One region of the Halomonas sp. NPDC076908 genome, then DNA from elsewhere that is predicted to be linked to it. Evidence: predicted binding sites of a transcription regulator. Region 1 holds the regulator's gene; each other region holds the start of a gene.
The links. Region 1 encodes sigma-54, which starts transcription at its own class of promoters, with help from an activator protein. Its sites were predicted from a motif close to TGGCACNNNNNTTGCTNT; they were not measured.

Region 1 (2,194 bases):
GACCCCATCTCAGTTGGCGATATTAAAACCATTATTCGTGCGCTAAAGCAGCGACATATCGGCGTGCTGATCACTGATCACAACGTACGTGAAACCCTCGATATTTGCGATATCGCCTATATCGTAGGCGACGGCCAGATCATTGCCAGTGGCTCTCCCGAGTCAATTCTCACCAACCAGAAGGTGCGAGACGTTTATTTGGGTGCTGATTTTCGCCTCTAAGCTGTTTTTCACCTCTAATCAGTGCTCTACGATAATTTTTATACCAATGGCATGCTTATTGCACTTGCACACAGCCACCACTCGCACTAGGGTGAACCTTTCCGATTAACGAGTGGTTCTCAGATGGTCATGAAAGCTTCTCTTCAGTTGCGTATCGGCACACAGCTGACCATGACGCCTCAGTTGCAGCAGGCGATTGCCTTATTGCAACTATCAACGCTCGACCTTCGTCAAGAAATTCAGCAGGCGCTAGACGCGAACCCTATGCTGGAGCAAGAAGATGAGTTCAGCGAACAAGCTGTCAGCGAGCCTAAAGAGGAAGAGTGGTCAGAGAGTATCCCTACCGAACTTTCGGTAGACAGCGATTGGTCGGATACTTACCAAGACATGGGCAGCATGAGCGGTAGCAGCGGCGAGGGCCCTGACTTTGAGCGCCAGGCCGCAGGGCAAAGTCTCCACGGCCACCTGCTGTGGCAACTCGCCATGACCGATTTTAGTCCCCGTGAGCATTTAGTTGCGGAAAGCCTGATCGATGCGCTAGACGCCAATGGTTATTTAACCCAACCGCTTAACGACATTCGTGAAGGACTGCGCGCCCAAGGTATCGATGGCCTCAGCCAGCGCGAAATCGAGACCATACTGCTTAAACTGCAGCAGTTTGAACCTACCGGCATCTTTGCCCGCGACCTGCGCGAATGCTTAATGTTGCAGTTGGCTGCACTGCCCGATGACACACCGCTACTCGTCCCTGCCCGCCGCCTTGTCCGCCAATTTCTTGAAGCACTTGGTAAGGACGATATGCGCTTATTAAAGCGCCGCCTGGGGCTAAATGATGAGCAGCTGGGCGATGTCATCCTATTGATCCGCAGTCTCGACCCACGCCCAGGAAGCGCTTATGGCGTCACTGACGATAGCTACATCACTCCCGACTTAGTGGTGCGTCACGACAACGAAGGCTGGCATCTGGAGCTCAACCCAGAAGCCTTGCCACGACTGCGTATTCAGCCTGACTATGCAAGCTTGATTAAGCGCGCAGATAAAAGTCAGGACAATCAGTTCTTAAAAGAGCATTTACAAGAAGCGCGCTGGTTAATTAAGAGTCTTTCCAGTCGTAACGATACGCTGCTACGCGTGGGCCGCGAGATTATCACCCGCCAAATTGGCTTTTTAGAACACGGCGAAGAGGCTATGAAGCCGCTGATATTGGCAGATATTGCGGAAGCGGTAGAAATGCACGAATCGACCATATCTAGGGTGACTACCCAGAAATACATCCATACGCCCCGCGGCGTGTTCGAACTCAAATACTTTTTCTCCAGCCAAGTGAGCGGTCAAGATGGCGATAGCCACTCCAGCACCGCCATTCGAGCACGACTAAAAAAGCTGATAAACGAAGAGCCGCCTGGCAAACCCCTCTCTGATAGCCGTTTAGTGACGCTTTTAGACGAGGGTGGCATTCAGGTTGCACGCCGAACGGTAGCCAAATATCGCGAAGCCATGGGCATCCCCTCCTCTAGCGAACGCCGTCGTTTACGCTAAGGCTGTATCAATAGTAAGTAAACTCTCTACAAGGGCTTTGCAACGCGGCAAAAAGGGTTACAATCGAAGTACAGTCCGATGGATAAGGAGTACGTCAATGCAAGTTAATATCACTGGTCATCACGTAGATCTGACTGACGCCTTGCGTGACTATGTCAATGAAAAACTTGAACGTGTCGAGCGTCATTACGACAATATAACCACGGTGCAAGTCACCTTATCTGTAGAAAAAGAGCGACAGCAAGCCGCTTGTACACTGCACGCAGCAGGTGCAGATCTACATGCAGAAGCTCTCGACAGTGATATGTATGCCGCGATTGATGCTTTAGCGGATAAAATTGATCGTCAACTCGTTAAACACAAGGAAAAAGCACAAGCTCGCGCCCAAGGCGCAGGTGTGCGTTAATTCAATGACGTTGGAAACCATACTCCC
Region 2 (2,194 bases), on a different contig from region 1:
CATATAGAATATTTTCTCATAAAAGGAATTAGCATGAAGTCTCAGGTGATTACCGCACGATTCGCAACTACCGCTGCTGCTACGTTATTGCTTACAGCCGTTAGCGTCGCCCAAGCCAGCCAGCGCATTGCCACGTTCGATTTAGGCAGTCTGGATACGCTGGATGCGTTAGGTTTAAGCGAGCAGGTGGTAGGTGTGCCCAAATCCAGCCTACCGGACTATCTGGAGCAGTATGCAAACGATGAAGTCACCGATATTGGCGGCCTACGCTCACCAGACATCGAAGCGTTGACCGATAGCAAACCGCATTTCATTCTCTTTACTGGGCGGCAAGGCGACTGGCAACGCGAGCTCGAGGTTATTGCCCCTACTCTTAATACCAGCCTACAAGGCGACGACTATTTAACGTCATTTGACGATAACGTTCGCCAACTGGCGACGCTGTTGCACGCAGAAGAGCGCGCAGAAGAGGCGCTTAAAGTGCTTCACGCTGACATTGCAAACAAGCGCGACGCCTTAAGCGATGCACCCAGCACGCTAGTGGTGACGCACAACGGCGGTAACCTGATGTTAAACCAGCACTCTGTGGTTCACGACGTACTGGGCGTAGCAGCACTTGAGATGCCCGATAGCGTGATATCAGAAACCCGCGGTACGCGTACTTTCACACCGCTATCAGCTGACGCCATTGCCGAAATCGATCCGGAAGTTGTACTGGTCATTGACCGCAGCGCCGCCATTGGCGATGAACCCGCTGAAGCTGATGCGTTAACCCAAATGCTCTCAGATGCAGGTGCGGTAAATACCCGGGTCATTATGCTGACCCCTGCGCTATGGTATCTCTCTGGTGGTGGCCTGCAGAGCCTTCCGCTGCAGATCGAAGAAGTGACCAGCGCCTTGGTAGCACAACCATAATTCACTGGGGTATTTTGCTCGTCTCAGGCAATTTTAAGCCTGGGACATTGCCCTTTTGGTGCATGTCTATGAAAACCGCACCATTTCTACGTTGCATTGCACAACAATCGATAACAGGCTTTTCTCCTGCCATTACCATTACTTTTAACAACCCATTGAAAGATGGATGTTTACTGCAATTTGTTAGGCGTATTGGCATACAAGCTGCAGCATGCTAATCACCTGAGCCAACGTAGGTTCAGCTCAGAACGATTAGTAAACAGACAACGGCGTCTGCAATGGTCTTCACTTAATTAAGTGAGGACTTAATTGCAGACGCCGTTTTTGCGTTTAAAAAGACGTTTTCAAACGACGCTTTAAAAGACAGGTAACGTGCAATGAGCAAAAAAATCTCTCACTCTCCAGAACGTCGCCACTTTCTCAAAAGCTCCGCGACTGTTGTCGGTGGCTCGGCACTGCTTAGCAGCTTGCCGGTTAGCTGGGCTTTCGCGAATGGAACACCGGAAACGACTGCCGCAAAGTTAGGATTTATTGCCCTGACTGATGCCGCGCCGCTATTTGTTGCCGATGAAAAGGGATTTTTCGCCAAGCATGGCATGACCAATGTGGAGGTGCTTAAACAGTCCTCCTGGGGCACTACCCGTGACAACCTAGTGTTGGGCTCACAGCGAAATGGCATTGATGGAGCGCATATTCTAACGCCGATGCCTTATTTAATGAGCGCGGGGGCCATTACACCCAATAACCACCCCGTACCGATGAACGTTTTGGCGCGCTTAAACCTTAACGGCCAATGTATCTCGGTGGGCAGTGAGTACGCCGATTTAGAGGTAGCGCTGGATACGAGTGAATTCGCCCAGGCGCTAGCCACTAAACGCAGTGGTGGTAACGAAGTGAGTGCCGCCATGACATTCCCTGGTGGCACCCATGATATGTGGATTCGCTACTGGATGGCAGCGGGCGGCATCGACCCTAACCGCGATATTTCCACGATCACCATTCCGCCAGCTCAAATGGTTGCCAATATGCGCGTAGGCAGCATGGATACTTTTTGCGTCTGTGAGCCGTGGAACCATCAATTGATTAATCAGGGCATCGGCTATACCGCCAACACCACTGGCGAACTCTGGAACGACCACCCAGAGAAAGCCTTCGCCATGCGTAGCGACTACGTGGAAGCCAACCCCAACGCCACTAAAGCGCTCATGATGGCCATTATGGAAGCCCAGATGTGGTGTGAAGACACCGCAAACCATGAAGAGATGGCACAAATTTGCTC
Region 3 (2,194 bases), on a different contig from region 1:
CTTTATGGTGGCCAGTGATCTAGGCGTACAAAGCGCTGTAGAGCTTGATGGTGCGGCGGTATGCACCCAGTCCGGCACTACCAGCGAACTTAATCTTGCCGACTACTTTCGCACCCACGGCATGACCTACGATGCGATCGTGTTTGATGCTCCCGAACAGGCGATTGCTGGTTTTGAAGCGGGTCGTTGCGACATTTTGAGTTCCGACGCTTCACAACTTTACGCTCAGCGCATGCAGCTCGCCGACCCCAATATGGCGGTAGTGTTGCCTGAAATCATCTCAAAAGAGCCGCTCGGCCCCGCGGTTCGACAAGGTGACGATCAGTGGTTCAATATTGTGAAGTGGTCACTGTTTGCAATGCTCAATGCGGAAGAACTAGACGTTACGCAAGCCAATGTCGATGAGCAGCTTGGCTCTGAAAACCCAGACGTAATGCGCCTGCTCGGCCAAGACAGTGATGTTGGCGAGCCAATGGGTATCAATCATGACTGGGCGTATCAAATTATCAAACAGGTGGGTAACTACGCGGATATTTATGAACGTAACGTCGGTGCTGACTCTGGCTTCAACATTGCCCGAGGTTTAAACGCTCTGTGGAAAGATGGTGGCATTCAATACGCTCCACCCATCCGCTAGTCCTCCACCACATAACGCAACAAACAACGACATTAGCGGCGCGCACAAAAATAGAGCAATCGTTGTCCGCTAATGTGCGTTTCTGCACCAATACTTTCGTATATAGCGCTCTTTTTGCGTTGAAAAGCGCTGAATTTGTCGACATATCCCTGTTGGCATCTTCCTTGCTAGGTTTAGTTACATGCTCCGGCATGCGTAACTATATTAATTACTTCGAGGGGAAACTAAATGTTCAATAAAAAACACTTGGCGCTGCTGGCGTCTGCTGGCTCACTTAGCTTAGCGGGAATGGCGACGGCACATGCCGACACCTTTGAAGATACTGTTAACCGTGGCGCCGTTCAGTGTGGCGTAAGTGACGGTTTGCCAGGCTTTTCAGCACCAGATGACGATGGTAACTGGCAAGGCTTGGACGTTGATGTATGCCGCGCCGTCGCCGCAGCCGTTCTTGGCGATGCCGAAGCTGTTAACTATATTTCCCTAAACGCCGTTGAGCGTTTTACCGCCCTGCAATCAGGTGAAGTAGACATTCTGTCACGCAACACTACCTGGACCACTACCCGCGACACCACCCTGGGTCTTAACTTCACCGGCGTTAACTTCTATGACGGTCAGGGCTTCATGGTTTCTCGTGATCTAGGCATTTCCAGTGCTGACGAGCTTGATGGTGCATCTATCTGTATCCAGTCCGGTACTACCACTGAATTGAACCTGGCTGACTACTTCCGTGCTAACGACATGGAGTTCGATCCGATTGTATTTGATACCTCTGAGCAAACCGTGGGTGGCTACCAAGCTGGCCGCTGTGACGTTCTGACGTCTGATACCTCTCAGTTAGCCGCACTGCGCATTCAACTAGATGACCCTGAAGCTTCCGTTATTTTGACTGACGTTATCTCCAAAGAGCCGCTGGGCCCTGTGGTTCGTCAAGGTGATGACCTTTGGTTCAACATCGTGAAGTGGTCTTTGTTCGCGATGATTAACGCAGAAGAGTATGGCGTAACTAGCGAAAACGCTGAAGAAATGCTCGACTCAGAAAACCCTGACATTGCTCGCCTGCTTGGCCAAGACGGCAACTACGGCGAAGGCATGGGCCTTGAAGCTGACTGGGCTTACAACATTGTTAGCCAAGTGGGTAACTACGCTGAAAGCTTCGAGCGTAACGTAGGTATGGACTCACCGCTTGAAATTGAACGTGGTGTTAACGCCCTGTGGAACGACGGTGGCTTCCAGTACGCTCCCCCGATTCGCTAAGCGTCTCGCTTGACCCCGGCCCGCCCCCTTTTTAGCTAAAGGCCATGGCGGGCCATCTGATTGACCTTGCGTGCAGCGGAGACGCCATCAATGTCTGTAAGACCCAACATTCGCCCCGCCGGCCACAAGCCGCCGTTCTGGCGAGACCGCGCTAAACGCGCACTTATTTTTCAGCTCATTTTAGTCGCCGTTGTTGCGGCTTTCCTGATCTACATTATCGGCAATACCCAAGACAACCTGAATGCCCGGGGGATTACCACTGGCTTTGGCTTCTTAACTAACACAGCTGGCTTTGGTATTGGT
Region 4 (2,194 bases), on a different contig from region 1:
TACTATCAGCCTGGCGGCGGTAATAGTAGTAATAGTGTTAAAAACCCCGCTTCGGCGGGGTTTTTTCGTTGTAGGAGGCAAGAGAGTGGTGAAGAGCACTATGGGTAAGATAACCACATTAAAGGTAAGTGGAGTAATGGCTGTCGTTGTGAGTGTTTGGTTCGCTGGTAGTGCGGCAACCGCTACCGCGCAAACGGTCTTCCGCGTAACTGATGAGCACGGCAACGTGACCTTTACTGATAACCCTGGCCGCGGCGGTGAAGTATTAGAGCTTGCCCCATTACCCGGCCTACCGCCTGCGTTAAGGGCTACCATGCCCAGCCATCAAACGACCACGCCTGCCGCTGAGCGGCCGCGTGGCAGCCCTGGGCAGCCCTTCATGCCCTATGACCACTTTACGATTACGCTGCCCCAGCAAGGCACACAGTTGCAAGAGGGGATGACCGCCGTGGAAGTGTTGATTGCACCACCGCTGCGCGAAGACCATCAGGTGCGGCTTCTAGTAAATGGTGAAATCAGCCAGACCGCTTTGCACAGTGATGTTTTTTGGTTAACAGGGCTCACGGCGGGTCGGCATGAGCTTCAGGCAGAGCTGTTAGATAGCAGACAGCGTTTGCAGCACCGCTCCGTGCCGGTGACGATTACCGTTCACTAAAAGATTTTCCGCCTGTTTTAAAGACGGCTTTAAAAAACGTCATGCACTAAAATAGTGCATTGGTGGGCGCATTTGATGCGGCATGTGCGCTAAAAAGAATCACCTCCTCCCTTTGGTTTGCCCGCAAGCCGTGCAAATAAGCATTTATGCGTAATTGGCGCGCTTTTTGCACTTCCCTCACTGATCATCTACCTGTAGGTCTGAAACGGCGATGGAAGACGCAATTTCACAGGACGACACCATGCAGCAGCGCTTGCTTGAACATCTCACTACGGCGGTATTGCTGCTCGACGGCGAACTGCGTGTGCGCTGGATGAACCCTGCCGCCGAGGCGCTGTTAGCGGTTAGCCTTAGCCGGGTGCAAGGCATCAGCCTGGATACCTTGCTCGGCGGTGATGAAAGTATCGACGATGTGTTGGCCAAGGCGCGGGATGCGTTTCACCCTTACACCCAGCGTGAAGCACGTATTACACCGCTCAATAGTGAGCCGCTTACGGTCGATTACACCGTCACGCCACTCTCTGAAAATGAACTGCTGTTAGAAGTGGAGCCCCGCGACCGGTTGATGCAGATCTCCCGGGAAGAGGCGCTGACCACCCGCCAGGAGACCATTAAAATATTGGCCCGCGGGCTCGCCCATGAAGTTAAGAACCCCCTCGGCGGGATTCGTGGCGCCGCCCAGCTATTAGAGCGGGACTTAGACGATCCTGCGCTGCGCGAATACACCCATATTATTGTGGAAGAGGTGGATCGGCTGCGGGATCTGGTGGATTCCATGCTCGGCCCTAACCGCATTCTTAAGCACGAGCCCGTCAATATTCACAGGGTCTTGGAGCGCGTGCGGGCGCTGTTAATTGCCGAACACCCCTGTATTGAAATTAGCCGCGATTACGACCCAAGCTTGCCCGATCTTTCGGGTGATGAATCTCAAATGATTCAAGCGGTGCTCAACGTGGCTCGCAACGCAGTACAGGCCATGAGCGATGCGCAAACCCCTGAGCCTCTTTTGATATTGCGTACTCGTGCCCGCCGTCAATTCACGTTGGGCGCTGAGCGGCACCGGTTAGTCAGTGAGGTCGCGGTCATCGACAACGGCCCCGGTATTCCCGATGCGCTGCAAGAAACACTCTTTTATCCCATGGTGTCAGGTCGGGCAGAAGGCAGCGGCCTTGGGCTATCTATCGCCCAGTCGATTTTGCACCAACATCAAGGACTGATCGAATGCGATTCACGAGCCGGACATACCGAATTTCGTTTACTGATTCCATTGGTATTAATTTTACCGGAGAAGCGTCATGACTGAGGCTACACGTACAGATGTGGCGCGGGTGGTCATTGTCGATGACGACCGCGCTATTCGCTGGGTGCTGGAGCGCGCATTGGCGCAACCCGACCTTGACGTTGAGTGTATTGAACGCGCCGACATCGCCCTTGCACGCTTGCTAGAAAGCCCGCCAGATGTACTAGTTACCGATATCCGCATGCCCGGCATTGATGGCCTGGATTTGATGTCAAGAGTACGCGAAGTACACCCTGATT

Region 2: the regulator sigma-54 is predicted to act here: its motif matches at 1,109-1,126, upstream of ACQKE4_RS00580 (CmpA/NrtA family ABC transporter substrate-binding protein).
Region 3: the regulator sigma-54 is predicted to act here: its motif matches at 791-808, upstream of ACQKE4_RS03660 (amino acid ABC transporter substrate-binding protein).
Region 4: the regulator sigma-54 is predicted to act here: its motif matches at 811-828, upstream of glnL (nitrogen regulation protein NR(II)).

What each region holds. Positions count from the first base shown of each region.
Region 1 is NZ_JBNNIW010000006.1:86,794-88,987, forward strand. Features, by position in the region: gene lptB (LPS export ABC transporter ATP-binding protein) at 1-222, shown strand, start outside; gene ACQKE4_RS05270 (RNA polymerase factor sigma-54) at 346-1,761, shown strand; gene hpf (ribosome hibernation-promoting factor, HPF/YfiA family) at 1,859-2,167, shown strand; gene ptsN (PTS IIA-like nitrogen regulatory protein PtsN) at 2,172-2,194, shown strand, end outside.
Region 2 is NZ_JBNNIW010000001.1:128,275-130,468, forward strand. Features, by position in the region: gene ACQKE4_RS00575 (ABC transporter substrate-binding protein) at 34-915, shown strand; gene ACQKE4_RS00580 (CmpA/NrtA family ABC transporter substrate-binding protein) at 1,293-2,194, shown strand, end outside.
Region 3 is NZ_JBNNIW010000004.1:90,269-92,462, forward strand. Features, by position in the region: gene ACQKE4_RS03655 (amino acid ABC transporter substrate-binding protein) at 1-637, shown strand, start outside; gene ACQKE4_RS03660 (amino acid ABC transporter substrate-binding protein) at 866-1,891, shown strand; gene ACQKE4_RS03665 (amino acid ABC transporter permease) at 1,982-2,194, shown strand, end outside.
Region 4 is NZ_JBNNIW010000022.1:38,864-41,057, reverse strand. Features, by position in the region: gene ACQKE4_RS13455 (DUF4124 domain-containing protein) at 137-655, shown strand; gene glnL (nitrogen regulation protein NR(II)) at 897-1,958, shown strand; gene ntrC (nitrogen regulation protein NR(I)) at 1,951-2,194, shown strand, end outside.